One region of the Allobosea massiliensis genome, then DNA from elsewhere that is predicted to be linked to it. Evidence: predicted binding sites of a transcription regulator. Region 1 holds the regulator's gene; each other region holds the start of a gene.
The links. Region 1 encodes HrcA, which represses chaperone genes, less so after heat shock. Its sites were predicted from a motif close to GTTAGCACTCNCNNNNNGNGAGTGCTAAC; they were not measured.

Region 1 (4,969 bases):
GATTCCGGGCTCTTCGCTGCGCGAAGCCCCGGAATGACGGTTGGGATCAGGCCACCGCCGCCTTCTGCAGCGCCACGAGCTTGCTGACCCCGCCCTTGGCGAGCCGCATCAGCGCCATCAGCTCCTCCTCGGAGAAGGGCGCGCCCTCGGCCGTCCCCTGCACCTCGACCAGGCCGCCGGAGCCGGTGATGACGAAGTTCGCATCGGTCTGCGCGCCGGAATCCTCGACGTAATCGAGGTCGAGCACCGGGTTGCCGGCGACGATGCCGCAGGAAATCGCCGCGACATGGTCCTTCAGCGGGTTGGAGCCCTTCAGCATCGAGCGCGCCTCCATCCATTTCAGCGCGTCGTGCAGCGCCACCCAGGCGCCGGTGATCGAGGCCGTGCGGGTGCCGCCATCGGCCTGCAGCACGTCGCAATCGACGACGATCTGGCGCTCGCCGATCGCGGTCAGGTCGACCACGGCGCGAAGTGAGCGCCCGACCAGCCGCTGGATCTCCTGCGTGCGGCCGGACGGCTTGCCGGAGGTGACCTCACGGCGATTGCGCTCATGCGTGGCGCGCGGCAGCATCGCATATTCGGCGGTGACCCAGCCCTTGCCGGTGCCGCGCAGCCAGGGCGGGCCCTTCTCCTCGACGGTTGCGGCGCAGAGCACCTTCGTCTCGCCGAAGGAGACCATGCAGGAGCCTTCCGCATAGCGCACGACGCCGCGTTCGAGCGTGACCTTGCGCATTTCGTCTGCGGCGCGTTTCGAGGGTCGCATGGCGATATCCTGATTGTTCGGGGTTGGCGGCTTGTAGGCGGTCGCCGCGGGTGCGGCAAGGCGGACAGGGGTCGCACGCGTTTTCGCTTGATCGGGCGCCGGTCCGGATCAACAATAAGCCCATGTCGAGAAAGCCGTTTCGCCGCAGATGAGCGCCCACACGCCGCGTCCCGACACAGCCAGCGGACTGATCGAGACCGATCAGCGCTCGCGCGAGATCTTCCGCCAGATCGTCGACGGCTACCTCGCCACCGGCGAGCCGGTCGGCTCGCGCAACATCGCCCGTCTGCTGCCGATGTCGCTCTCGCCGGCGACGGTGCGCAACGTCATGACCGATCTCGAACTGGCGGGGCTGATCTACGCCCCCCACACCTCCGCGGGGCGTCTCCCGACCGAGAGAGGCCTGCGCTTCTTCGTCGATGCGATGATGGAGGTCGGCAACCTCACCGCCGAGGAGCGCGCCCGCATCGAGGCGCAGATGAAGGCCGCCGCCACCGGCCGCACGCTCGACGGCACGCTGACCGAAGCCTCGGCCCTGCTCTCGGGCCTCTCGCGTGGCGCGGGCGTCGTCGTGACGACCAAGGCCAATGCCCGGCTGAAGCATATCGAGTTCGTCCGCCTCGACCCGACGCGAGCGCTCGTCGTGCTCGTCGCCGACGACGGCACGGTCGAGAACCGGCTCCTGAGCCTGCCACCCGGCCTGCCGGCCTCCGCGCTGACGGAGGCCGCGAATTTCCTCAACGCCCGCATCCTCGGCAAGACGCTGGGCGAGCTGCGCGCCGAGATCGCCCAGCATCGCGAGCAGATGGAGCGCGAACTCGACTCGCTGACCGCGCGGCTGGTCGAGAGCGGCATCGCCACCTCCTCGGGGCCGAGTTCCGACCGCCACCTCATCGTGCGCGGCCAGGCCAATCTGCTGGAGGACCTCAAGGCGCAGGAGGACCTTGAGCGCATCCGCCTGCTCTTCGGCGATCTCGAGACCCAGACCGACGTCATCGACCTGCTGGCGCGCGCCGAGGCCGGCGACGGCGTGCGCATCTTCATCGGCTCCGAGAACAAGCTGTTCTCGATGTCCGGCTCCTCGATGGTCGCTGCGCCCTTCCGCGATGCCGAGCAGCGCATCGTCGGCGTCGTCGGCATCATCGGCCCGACGCGGCTGAACTATGCCCGCATCGTGCCGATGGTGGACTACACGGCCAAGGTGGTGGGGCGCCTGCTGGACGGGGCGCGGTGAGGCCGATCCGCTCTTGGTGCGGGTTCGTGCTCGGAGTGGTGATGATGGTCGGTCCCGCCCTCGCTTCGGGCCCAGCCTTGATCGAGGCCGCGGCCTCGGGGCGCGTCGACGAGGTTGTTCGCCTGCTCCAGGCCGGCGCGCCGCTGGAAGCCCAGGATGCCGGGGGCCGGTCGGCCTTGCTGCGCGCGGTCGCCGGCGATCATGTCTCCGCCGCGAAGATCCTGCTCGAGGCCGGGGCGAGCCCCAACACCCAGGCCGCCAATCGCGACACGCCCTGGTTGCTCGCGGGAGCCTTGGGCCGGGCCGAGATCATCGCCGCGATGCTGCCACGCAAGCCCGATCTGTCGATCCGCAACCGCTATGGCGGCAATGCGCTGATCCCCGCCTACGAGCGCGCCCATGTCGAGGCGGTCAGGCTGCTGCTGACCAGCGGCATCGACCTCGATCACATCAATGATCTCGGCTGGACCTGCCTGCTGGAGATCGTGATTCTGGGCGATGGCGGCCCGCGCCACCAGCAGGTCGCGCGGCTGGTTCTCGATGCGGGTGCCGATCCGAGCCTCGCGGACAGGGACGGCGTGACGCCGCTGGCTCATGCCCGACAGCGGGGCCAGCAGGCGATCGCGCGCCTGATCGAACAGGCTGGCGGCCGCTGAGCGCCTGCGATTTGGCATCGCCGCCGGATCGCGCTACCTGTGCGCCAACGCGGCCCGGCCGCCCTCCGACACGCTTTTCCCTAAGGCTTCCGCCATGACCGACACGCTGCCCGACCGCCTCTCCTCCAACCCCAACAGCCCCTTCTATGACGAGGAGCTGCTGTCGCGGGACATCGGCGTCCGCTTCAAGGGTGTCGAGAAGACCAATGTCGAGGAGTACTGCATCAGCGAAGGCTGGGTGCGCCTGACCGCCGGCAACGCCAAGGACCGCTTCGGCAACCCGATGACGGTGAAGCTCAAGGGCGAGGTCGAGCCCTATTTCCGCAAGCCTGCGGAGGGCTGAGCTGCCTCAGCGCAGATCCTTGTAAAAGAACGTCGAGCCGCAGTCGCGGCCGTCGGGCATCAGCGCGAAGCGCGGGATCGTGCCGAGTTCGGTCCAGCCCAGCTTGCCGTAGAGCCGGCGCGCCGCGCCGTTCTCGTCGGTGTCGAGCACCAGCAGATCGCGCTTGGCCTGTCGCGCCGCCGTCTCCGCCGCCCGCATCAGGGCGGCGCCGAGGCCGCGCCGCCTTGCGCGGGAATGCACAAGCACCTTGGCGATCTCGGCACGATGCGGCTGGTTCGGCTTGCCGATGAGCTGCAACTGCGCCGTGCCGAGGATCTCCGCGCCCCGCCGTGCCGCGAACAGGATCGTGCGCCCCGCCTCCACCTCGACCGCGACGCCGGTCCAGAACGCGGCATAGTCGGGCAGTCCGTTCCAGTTCATGAAGCCGACCGAGGCCCCGTTCTCGACCGCATCGGCGAGAATGTCGGCCAAGGCCGGGATCGCGTCTCGCGCGGCCGGCGCATCGAGCGGCCTGACTGTGATCGCATCGTCCTGTGTCATGGGCTTTCGGTCCGTCTCAGAGATCGGCGGCGGTCAGCACCACCGCATAGCGTGCCGGGACCTCGCCCGGATTGTGGAAGGCGATCGGCCCGTCGAGCAGCATGGCGAGGCAGTCTCCCGCCGCCAGCCGATGCTCGCGCCCGCCGACGGTGAGGCTGAGCTCGCCCTCCAGCAGCCAGAGCTGCTGGTCGAGCCGGAAGCCACCGCGCGGCGCATCGAGCAGGACGCGCGCCCCCGCCGGCATCTCGACCTCCACGATCTCGATCTGGGAGCCGGTTCCGGCGGGCGAGACGCTGCGCCGGACATAGCCGCTGTCGGGATCGGTCCAGACCGGCTGCTCGCTTCGCCGCGCCAGCGGGCCGCCTTGCGCCTCCTCGCGGAAGAGGGCCGATAGCAGGACGCCGAGCCCGGCGCAGAGCCGGTCCAGAAGCGCCGCCGTCGGGCTCGATTCCCCCCGTTCGACCCGCGAGATCATGGCGCGGCTGACGCCCGAGCGTTCCGCGAGCTGGTCGAGCGTCAGGCCGCGGCTCTGGCGCAGCCCCTTGATGCGGGCGCCGAGACGGCGGTCGAGATCGATGTCGCTCACAGAATCCATAAAGAGAGAATATTTCCATTATATCGGAAATCAAGTGTCTTACGGATCGCCGTCGCCTTCCCGCCCGGCCCCGCGCGTCAACGCGGATTTCACCACGATTCCAGCTTGCCGCCAGCGACGGGGCCGATCTTTGCAAAGCGGCAGGGAAGCCCTGCTTTCATATCGGGAACGACGCCCGGAAGGGCGCTGGTCGAGGGGAACGGCCATGAATCGAGGTCTGGAGTGGCTCGGCAGAGCCGTCGTCGGCTTCATCACCCGCGGCAGGGCGGAGCCGCGCGCCTCCGATGAAAAGGCCCTGGCGAGATTGCGCGCGGCGCTGCGTCCGGGCGACGTGCTTCTGGTCGAGGGCGGGATGAAAGTCTCCGCCGCGATCAAATATCTGACGCAGTCGACCTGGTCCCATGCCGCGCTCTATGTCGGCGAAACGGGACAGTTCACGGATGACGGCGAGCCGCTCGTGCTGGCCGAAGTCGAGATGGATGTCGGCTGCGTGCTCTCCCCGCTTTCCAAATATGGCGCCTTCGGCACGCGGATCTGCCGTCCGCAGGCGCTCGACGAGGAGGGGCAGGCCGTCGTCGTCGACTATGTGCTCGGCCGGCTCGGCACCCAGTACGACCTCAAGAACATCCTCGATCTGATGCGCTGGCTGATCCCTTTGCCCTGGGCGCCGAAATCCTGGCGCCGGCGCATGATCGCGCTGGGATCGGGCGATCCGACGCGGGCGATCTGCTCGACGCTGATCGCCCAGGCTTTCGAGGCGGCGCGCTATCCCGTGCTGCCGACGATCGAATATGCCCGCGCCATGGACGAGGCGGATTTCGAGGAGATCCTGCATATC
Region 2 (4,969 bases), on a different contig from region 1:
GCTGACCGGGCATGACGTGCTGGTTTATCTCGCCGCCGGTGCGCTCGGCGTCGCCGGGCATCTGATGCTGACCTCCGCCTTCGCTCGGGCGGAAGCCTCGCGGCTGGCGCCGCTCGAATACACGGCGCTGATCTGGGCGAGCCTGCTCGGCTATGCCTTCTTCGACGAGGTGCCGCTGATCACGACCTATGCGGGCGCGGTGCTGATCGTCGCCGGCGCGATCGCGATCAGCCGGCGGTAATGCCACTCAGCCAGCACCCCGCGCCGGGAAGATGACGCAGGTCTCGGTGCCATGCGCGAGCAGCTTGCCGCGCGCGTCGAGCAGCCGTCCCTCGCTGGTCGCCACCGTGCCGCCGCGATGGATGACCTTGCCCTCGCAGCGCACGGTGCCGCTCTCGGGCATGACCGGGCGAACATAGTTCAGCTTCATCTCCAGGGTGGTGTAGCCCTCGCCGGGCTTCAGCGTCGCATGGGTGGCGCAGGCCATGGCGGAATCGAGGATCGTTGCCGTCCAGCCGCCATGGACCGTGCCGAGCGGGTTGAAGAAGCGCGCCGAGGGACGGCCGGTGAAGACGACCCGGCCCTCCTCCACCTCGACGAGATCGAGATCCATCGCATCGGCGAAGGGCGGGCCGGGATGGCGGCCCTCGACCATGCCGCGCAGGAAGTCGAGACCGCTGCCCGCCAGCAGGGTCTCCCGGGATACCACTCCGACGTCGCGCGCCATGGCCGGCCTCCCTTTCGTGTATTTACACGATAGATGGATGCCGATGGCCCGGTCAAGCGGGTCAGCCGCTCCCGCGCGCGACGCGCCGGAGCGCCTTCAACCGGTCGCGCATCTGGCTCCAATCCTCCTTGCCGAGCCCACCCTCGATCCGCTCCTGCGCTGTGCGCCAATAGGGAATCGCCGCCTCGATCGCGGCGCGGCCCTTCGGCGTCACGCCATAGATCGACGCCCTGCCCTTGCAGGCGACCGGCTCGATCAGCCCCTCAGCGGCGAGGAGCTGCAAATTGCGGGTCAGCGAGGTGCGCTCCAGCGCGAAGCGTTCCGCCAGTTCTGTGACCGAGCGCCAGGCGCCGGTGCTGAGCGCCGAGAGCAGGACGAACTGGGTGATCTTCAGGCCGCTGGAGCGCATCGCCTCGTCATAAGCGCGGGTGACGGCACGCGCCGTCATCCGCACATGCAGCGCGACGCAGCTGCGGGCGATGTCGTCGAGGGTTTCCGACGTGGCAGTAGGTAAAGACGGGGGCTCGGACATGGCGGCATGGTAGCGGGTTCCGGCGCCCTTGGCAGCCATGCCGGGCAGGCCGCGCCGATTTACTATCCACGTGATGGAAGTCCGTTCCGGGATCCCCGATCCTTGACTCCCGCCAAGCCCGGCCCTATCTCCGCCGCATCCGTTAGCACTCACCCAAGGGGACTGCTAACGGGCGTCCAAGCGGGCGATCCGGGCCCGCATCGAATTTGTACCGAGAGGAAGACAGAACCATGAAGTTCCGTCCGCTGCATGACCGCGTCGTGGTCCGCCGCCTTGATGGCGAAGAGAAGACCAAGGGTGGCATCATCATCCCCGATACCGCCAAGGAAAAGCCCCAGGAGGGCGAGGTCGTCGCCGTCGGCCCCGGCGCCCGCGACGAGGCCGGCAAGCTGGTCGCGCTCGATGTCAAGAAGGGCGACCGCGTCCTCTTCGGCAAGTGGTCCGGCACCGAGGTGAAGATCGATGGTCAGGACCTCCTGATCATGAAGGAATCCGACATCATGGGCGTCGTCGGCTGAACGCCTGAGACCGCCCGTTCCTCGAAATCCTAAGGAGTTGCTCTCATGGCAGCCAAAGACGTCAAGTTCTCCTCCGACGCGCGCGACAAGATGCTGCGCGGCGTCGACATCCTCGCCAACGCCGTCAAGGTGACGCTCGGTCCGAAGGGCCGCAACGTCGTGATCGAGAAGTCGTTCGGCGCTCCCCGCATCACCAAGGACGGCGTCACCGTCGCCAAGGAGATCGAGCTCGCCGACAAGTTCGAGAACATGGGCGCCCAGATGGTTCGCGAAGTCGCGTCCCGTCAGAACGACCATGCCGGCGACGGCACCACGACCGCCACGGTCCTCGCCCAGGCCATCGTCCGCGAGGGCGCCAAGTCGGTCGCGGCCGGCATGAACCCGATGGACCTGAAGCGCGGCATCGATCTCGCCGTCGAGGCGATCGTCGCCGACCTCAAGAAGAACGCCAAGAAGGTCACCTCGAACGCGGAAGTCGCGCAGGTCGGCACGATCTCGGCGAACGGCGACGAGTCGGTCGGCAAGATGATCTCGACTGCCATGCAGAAGGTCGGCAACGAGGGCGTCATCACGGTCGAGGAAGCCAAGACCGCCGACACCGAGCTCGACGTCGTCGAGGGCATGCAGTTCGACCGCGGCTATCTCTCGCCCTACTTCATCACCAACTCCGAGAAGATGATCGCGGAGCTGGACGACCCCTACATCCTGATCTTCGAGAAGAAGCTGTCCTCGCTCCAGGCGATGCTGCCGATCCTCGAGGCCGTGGTGCAGACCGGCAAGCCGCTGCTCATCATCGCCGAGGACGTCGAGGGCGAGGCTCTCGCCACGCTCGTCGTCAACAAGCTCCGTGGCGGCCTGAAGGTCGCGGCTGTCAAGGCTCCGGGCTTCGGTGACCGCCGCAAGGCCATGCTCGAGGACATCTCGATCCTGACCGCCGGCCAGATGATCTCGGAAGACCTCGGCATCAAGCTCGAGACCGTGACCCTCCAGATGCTCGGCCGCGCCAAGAAGGTGCGCATCGAGAAGGAGAACACCACGATCATCGACGGCGCCGGCAAGAAGAAGGACATCGAGGCCCGCGTTTCGCAGATCAAGGCGCAGATCGAGGAGACCACCTCGGACTACGACCGCGAGAAGCTCCAGGAGCGTCTGGCCAAGCTCGCCGGCGGCGTCGCGGTGATCCGCGTCGGCGGCGCGACCGAGGTCGAGGTCAAGGAGAAGAAGGACCGCGTCGACGACGCCCTGAACGCGACCCGCGCGGCCGTCGAAGAGGGCATCCTGCCGGGCGGCGGCGTCGCCCTGCTGCGCGCGCTCTCCTCGGTCAAGTCGATCAAGACCCAGAACGACGACCAGAAGACCGGCGTCGAGATCGTCCGCAAGGCGATCATGGCTCCGGCTCGCCAGATCGTCGACAACGCCGGCGATGACGGCGCGGTCGTGATCGGCAAGCTGCTCGAGTCCAAGGACTACAGCTTCGGCTACAACGCCCAGACCGGCGAGTACGGCGACATGGTCAAGTCGGGCATCATCGACCCGGCCAAGGTCGTGCGCACCGCCATCCAGGACGCCGCTTCGATCGCGGGCCTGCTCATCACCACCGAGGCGATGATCGCGGAGCTGCCGAAGAAGGACGCCCCGATGCCCCCGATGGGCGGCGGCGGCATGGGCGGCATGGACTTCTAAGGAAGTCCAGACGCCCAAGACCTCAAGGTGCTGGAACCGGGCAAGCCCGGTTCCAGTGGCGGCATGGACCTCTGAGGACGTCCAGACGCCCAGAGCGCCAAAGTGCCGAAACCGGGCAAGCCCGGTTTCGGTGGCGGCATGGATGTCTGATCCACGCAGCCTTCGCTTCAGCGAAGACAAGGAAAGGCCCGGCTCCCGCCGGGCCTTTCTGCGTCTGGGGAGCCGTGGAAGGAGCCGCGCAGAATGGGCCGGAGGCTCATCATCAAAGAATACGGGTTTGCGAAAGCAAACCTCAATGATCGGGGCGCAAGCTTGCCTTGGGGCAATCTGGATGCCGATGATGCCGAGATCCTTGATCGATCGTCTGGCGCGGCCGCTTCGCAGCAGCGTACGCCTTCGCTTCCAGGCCGCCTGCGCCCTGCTCGTCGTTCTGGTTCTGGCGTTGACGACCCTCTCGGTCTCCTCGCTCCACCAGCAATCGCTCTACCGGGAGCGTCTCGGTAATGCCACGCAGGGCGCCATCCACGCCGAAAAGGCCAATGGTCTCGTCTTTGCCGCCGTCATGGAATCGCGTGGCGTCTACATGTCGACCGATCCGGTAATGGTGCAGCGGTTCAGTGCGGCTCTGCTGCAGCGCAACCGCGAACTGGCCCAGCAACTCGATAGCTGGCAGCGCAGCATCCGCCCCGAAGACCATGCGCTGTTCAACCCCGTGCGGGCGCGGATCGTGGACTTCATCCGCTTCCGCAACGAGTTGGCCCGCCTCGCGACGACCGTCGGCCCGGAAGCGGCCCGCGACTGGGGCGACAACGAGGCGAACCGCGCGGCGCGCGCTGCGCTGAATGAAGGTCTCGAGGGTCTCGCCGCTCTCTACAGCGAGCGTGCCAACGGTCTTGCCCGCATGGGCGAAAGCATCGAACTCACCAAGCTGATCCTGATCGCGCTCGGCAGCTTCGCCGTTGCCGTCGTCGGCCTGACGCTGTTGCTGCTGAAGACCTCGCTCGTCGACCCTATGCTCCACATCACCGCCGCGACGGACGGCATGGCGGCGGGCAAGCCCCTCCACACGGTCCCGCACATCACCAGAGCCGACGAGATCGGCAGGTTGGCGAGCTCCGTGCAGCAGCTTCAGAAGGTCGTCGAGCAGAACGAAAAGCTCAGGAAGAGGGAACGGGCGGCGCAGCGCGAGCAGGCGGCCTTCAAGGACAACGAGGCCCATTTCGTGGCCGCGATCAACAACATGGCGCAGGGGCTCGTGATCCTCGACCCGCAGACCAATGTCGTTCTGATGAACGACGCCTACAAGAAGATCTACAAGCTGCCGGACAGCATCACGGACAAGCCGTGCAGCCTGAGCGACATCCTGCTTCACCGTGCCGAAGCCGGCCTGTTCTCAGGCGATGCGCCCGGCCACGTCAAGGCGATCCAGGCCCGCATCGCGGCGGGCAAGCCGACGACGAGCTTCCTCCATCTGCAGGACGGGCGCTGGATCCGGGTCGTCGGACGATC
Region 3 (4,969 bases), on a different contig from region 1:
CAGCCCTGCCCATCGCCAGCGTCGTGCCATTCCGCATCCCCTCCCGTCGCGGAGCGGATGATGCAAGCGGACCTGCGCCCCGCAAGCCGCGCATCGCCGCACCCACGCGGATGTGATGGAGAGGTGGCGCTCAGCGGTTGCGGCGCTCGCCGCGCAGCGTCGCCAGCCCGATCCCGACCGCGTCGAACCCGCCATCGACCGCCAGCACCTGACCGGTGACGTAGCTCGCCTGGTCGCTGCACAGGAAGAAGATCGAGGCCGCCAGCTCCTCCTCCAGCCCGTAGCGGGCGAGCGGGATCGCATCGCGGTAGTCGGCGCGGATCTCGGCCGAGTGCACCGCCTTGGCCATGGCCGTGTCGACCGGGCCGGGCGCGACCGCATTGACCCGGATGCCAAGCGAGGCAAGCTCGGCCGCCTGCTGCTTGGTGAGATGGGCGAGCGCCGCCTTCGAGGTGCCGTAGGCGACGCGCAGCGTCGAGGCGCGCAAGCCCGAGATCGAGGTGATGTTGACGATGGCACCGCCGCCGGTCTCGGCCATCAGCGGGGCGGCGAGCTGCGTCGTCAGGAAGGGCCCGGTGAGGTTGACCGCCATGACTCGGTTCCACTCGGCGAGCGTCGTCTCCAGCAGCGGCTTGAACACGGCCGTGCCGGCATTGTTGACCAGCGCGTCGAGCCGGCCGAAGCGGGCGGTCAGCGCCGCGAAGGCCGCTTCCACCGCAACGGGATCCGACACGTCGCAGGGCAGCGCCAGGGTCTGCTCGGGCCGGCCGAGCGCGGCGACGGCTTGCGCCAGCAACTCGGTCTCGATGTCGAGCAGCGCGACCTTCCAGCCCTCATCGAGGAAGCGCTGCGCGGTGGCGAGCCCGATGCCGCGCGCGGCGCCGGTGACGAGGGCGATGGGAGCGGTGGTCTCGGGCATGGCGCGGTCCGGCGGCTGGCGTGAGGGGCGGGAAGCCTAAGCACGCCGCGCGCCGTCCCGCCAAGCGCGGACGCGCCGGGCGCCCTTGCGGAAATCCCGCAACGCAAGACGGCGCCGCGAGGCCGCGGCGCCGTCCGTTGCTCACGGTCCGGTCGGTGGACGCCGGATCAGAAGTCCATCCCACCCGCCGGCATGGCGGGAGCGGCGTCCTTCTTGGGTAGATCGGCGATCATCGCCTCGGTGGTGATCAGCAGGCCCGCGACCGAGGCCGCATCCTGGATCGCCGTGCGCACGACCTTGGTCGGGTCGATGATGCCGGCCTTGACCATGTCGCGATACTCGCCGGACTGCGCGTCATAGCCCCAGGCATAATCCTTGGACTCCAGCAGCTTGCCAACCACGACGGCGCCGTCATCGCCGGCATTCTCGACGATCTGGCGGGCCGGCGCGGTGATCGCCTTGCGGACGATCTCGATGCCGGTCTTCTGGTCGTCATTGCCGGCCTTCAGACCCTCCAGCGCCTTGACCGCGCGCAGCAGGGCGACGCCGCCGCCCGGCAGGATGCCCTCTTCCACGGCCGCGCGGGTGGCGTTCAGGGCGTCGTCGACGCGGTCCTTCTTCTCCTTGACCTCGACCTCGGTCGCGCCGCCGACGCGGATCACCGCGACGCCGCCGGCGAGCTTGGCCAGACGCTCCTGGAGCTTCTCGCGGTCATAGTCCGAGGTGGTCTCCTCGATCTGCGCCTTGATCTGCGCGACGCGGGCCTCGATCTCCTTCTTCTTGCCGGCGCCGTCGACGATCGTGGTGTTCTCCTTCTCGATCCGGACCTTCTTGGCGCGGCCGAGCATGTTGAGCGTCACGTTCTCGAGCTTGATGCCGAGATCCTCGGAGATGGCGGTGCCGCCGGTGAGGATCGCGATGTCCTCCAGCATGGCCTTGCGGCGGTCGCCGAAGCCCGGCGCCTTGACCGCAGCGATCTTGAGCCCGCCGCGCAGCTTGTTGACGACGAGCGTGGCGAGCGCCTCGCCCTCGACATCCTCGGCCACGATCAGCAGCGGCTTGCCGGTCTGCACCACCGCCTCGAGCAGCGGCAGCATGGTCTGCAGGCCCGAGAGCTTCTTCTCGTGGATCAGGATGTAAGGGTCCTCCAGCTCCGCGATCATCTTCTCGGAGTTGGTGACGAAATAGGGCGAGAGATAGCCGCGGTCGAACTGCATGCCCTCGACGACGTCGAGCTCGGTCTCGGCCGTCTTGGCCTCCTCGACCGTGATGACGCCCTCCTTGCCGACCTTCTTCATCGCCTCGGCGATCATCTCGCCGATCGCGCGGTCGCCATTGGCCGAGATCGTGCCGACCTGCGCGACCTCCTCCGAACCGGTGATGGTCTTGGAGTGCTGGCCCAGCGACTTGGTCACCGCCTCGACGGCGAGGTCGATGCCGCGCTTGAGATCCATCGGGTTGATGCCGGCGGCGACCGACTTGGCGCCCTCACGGACGATGGCCTGTGCCAGCACCGTCGCGGTGGTGGTGCCGTCACCCGCCGCATCGTTCTGCTTGCTGGCGACCTCGCGCACCATCTGCGCGCCCATGTTCTCGAACTTGTCGGCGAGCTCGATCTCCTTGGCGACGGTGACGCCGTCCTTGGTGATGCGCGGCGCGCCGAAGGACTTCTCGATCACGACATTGCGGCCCTTCGGACCGAGCGTGACCTTGACCGCATTGGCCAGGGTGTCGACGCCGCGCAGCATGCGTTCGCGGGCGTCTTGCGAAAACTTGACGTCTTTCGCAGCCATGATTCCTCACTCCTTCAGACTTGAGGTTTCAGGTTGATGGGTTGGAGACGAAGCCCCGTCAGGCGGCCTTCTTCAGGGAGGCGGTGGCCTCGACGACACCCATGATGTCGCTCTCCTTCATGATCAGGAGATCCTCGCCGTCGATCTTCACCTCGGTGCCGGACCATTTGCCGAAGAGCACGCGGTCGCCGACCTTGACGTCGAGCGGCACGAGCTTGCCCTGCTCGTCGCGGGCGCCGGGGCCGACGGCGACGATCTCGCCCTCCTGCGGCTTCTCCTTGGCGGTGTCGGGGATGATGATCCCGCCCTTGGTCTTCTCCTCGGCGTCGATGCGCTTCACGACGACGCGGTCATGCAGTGGCCGAAACTTCATGAGTTCCTCCGTTCATGTCGGTCACAGGTCAAAGCAGGCGACGCCCCGGCGGCGCGGCTGAGGAACCGCGGCACCCTGCGGCACGTTCGCCCGCGCGATGATCTGGTTTTGCCGTTTTCGCAGTTCAAGAGGGCGGCAGCACTTTTTTCAAGCGAGTGCTAACAGGCTGAAAAGGCAGCACAAACGCAATTTTTTGGCTTGCGTCAGCGTTGCGGATGCGCTGCCATCGGCCGGTTGCAACCACGGAGCGGACAGGCATGGCTTCGAGCGACTTCGCCCGCCAGATCGCGGGCTACGGACTGACCACCGCCGGCATCCTCTACCGGATGCCCGACCACCCGGCGATCCTGCAGGAATATGTCTGGCAGGACTACGACCTCGCCCCCCGCTTCCCGGAGCTCAACCGCTTCCTCGACTTCTGGCAGGCCAAGCTCGACGGCAAGCTCTTCCGCGTCACGGTGAGCCATAAGGACCTGATCGGCCCGGCCGATCTGCGCGCGGTGGGCGGCGAGTTCCGGCTGCACTGAGGCCGCCTCGCCGGACTTGACATCGCGAAAAGCACGGCGTCGTCGCATCGCTCTCGACAGCGCCGCGCCTTTCGTCTATGCGCTCGGGCTCAACTGAAAACAGCGTGCCGAACGCCCGCGCAGTCAAGCGCGACAACGGCAATTGGAGAGACCCGTGAACATCATCGAACAGCTCGATCAGGAGCAGATCGCCAAGCTCAGCGAAGGCCGCGAGATCCCGCACTTCCAGCCCGGCGACACCGTGCAGGTCAACGTCAAGGTCAAGGAAGGCGAGCGCAGCCGTGTCCAGGCCTATGAGGGCGTCTGCATCGCCCGCAACGGCGGCGGCCTGAACCAGAGCTTTACCGTCCGCAAGATCAGCTATGGCGAGGGCGTCGAGCGCGTCTTCCCGCTGTTCTCGCCGAACCTCGATTCCATCAAGGTCGTCCGCAAGGGCAAGGTGCGCCGCGCCAAGCTCTATTATCTGCGCGACCGCCGCGGCAAGTCGGCCCGCATCGCCGAGCGCGTCGAGGCCCGTCCCGCCAAGGGCGCCAAGGCCGACGCCAAGTAAGAATTTCGCCTCTGGCGATACAATAGCGAACGCGGTCCCTCGGGGCCGCGTTTTTCGTTGGTGATGGGGCCGTCGCCCGGCTCAGCCCCGCAGCCGCTCCAGCAGCGCCGCGATGTCGCCCTCCGTGTGATAGAGGCCGAAGCCGACGCGCAGCCGGTCGCCGCGGACATCGGTGATGATGCCGGCCTCGTGCAGGGCGCGGTGGCACGCCGCCGCCTGCTCGTGCCGGAAGGTCAGGAAGTTGCCGCGATCGGCGGCGTGCGCCACCACCAGGTTGGCGGGCGCCAGCACGGGATGGCGCAGCGCCGGCAGCCCGGCGAGGAAGAGCGCCTGCAGGGCCTGGGCATGGGCCTGCGCCCCGCCGGCATCGATCCCGTGCTCCGCCATCCAGGACAGCACGGCGTCGAAGCGGTAGAGGCCCGAGGGGTCGAAGGTCGCGCCCATGAAGCGCCAGCCGCTCTCCGCATAGGCGACCTCGTCCTGCGGGCCCGCCAGCGCCCCGAAGGCGGCATACCAGCCCGTGTTGCGCGGTCGCGGGGCGATGCCGGGCGGGCTGTGCAGGAAGCCGATGCCCTCCCCGCCCATCGCGTATTTGTAGCCGCCGGCGAGGTAGAAGGCGCGGTCCGCGATGGGCGCCAGATCGGTCGGGCGCGCCAGGAAGCCGTGATAGCCGTCGATGACGATCAGCCGATCCGGGGCGACGAGCGCCTCGACCAGGCCAGGCAGGTCCGGCAGGGCATAGCCGGAATTGAACAGCACCTGGCTGACGAAGACGAGGTCGATCCGCCCCGCCTCGCGTCCGGCGGC

Region 2: the regulator HrcA is predicted to act here: its motif matches at 1,401-1,429, upstream of groES (co-chaperone GroES).
Region 3: the regulator HrcA is predicted to act here: its motif matches at 3,220-3,248, upstream of groES (co-chaperone GroES).

The regions. Positions count from the first base shown of each region.
Region 1 is NZ_JBHSLU010000060.1:43,744-48,712, reverse strand. It holds gene rph (ribonuclease PH) at 47-763, opposite strand; gene hrcA (heat-inducible transcriptional repressor HrcA) at 912-1,997, shown strand; gene ACFPN9_RS17430 (ankyrin repeat domain-containing protein) at 2,039-2,653, shown strand; gene ACFPN9_RS17425 (DUF3297 family protein) at 2,748-2,996, shown strand; gene ACFPN9_RS17420 (GNAT family N-acetyltransferase) at 3,003-3,536, opposite strand; gene ACFPN9_RS17415 (helix-turn-helix domain-containing protein) at 3,553-4,122, opposite strand; gene ACFPN9_RS17410 (C40 family peptidase) at 4,337-4,969, shown strand, end outside.
Region 2 is NZ_JBHSLU010000007.1:439,804-444,772, reverse strand. It holds gene ACFPN9_RS05215 (DMT family transporter) at 1-241, shown strand, start outside; gene ACFPN9_RS05210 (PaaI family thioesterase) at 248-727, opposite strand; gene ACFPN9_RS05205 (MarR family winged helix-turn-helix transcriptional regulator) at 789-1,298, opposite strand; gene groES (co-chaperone GroES) at 1,490-1,777, shown strand; gene groL (chaperonin GroEL) at 1,823-3,460, shown strand; gene ACFPN9_RS05190 (PAS-domain containing protein) at 3,801-4,969, shown strand, end outside.
Region 3 is NZ_JBHSLU010000004.1:1,022-5,990, forward strand. It holds gene ACFPN9_RS00995 (SUMF1/EgtB/PvdO family nonheme iron enzyme) at 1-30, opposite strand, end outside; gene ACFPN9_RS01000 (SDR family NAD(P)-dependent oxidoreductase) at 131-919, opposite strand; gene groL (chaperonin GroEL) at 1,087-2,712, opposite strand; gene groES (co-chaperone GroES) at 2,771-3,085, opposite strand; gene ACFPN9_RS01015 (usg protein) at 3,343-3,612, shown strand; gene rplS (50S ribosomal protein L19) at 3,767-4,162, shown strand; gene ACFPN9_RS01025 (aminotransferase class V-fold PLP-dependent enzyme) at 4,244-4,969, opposite strand, start outside.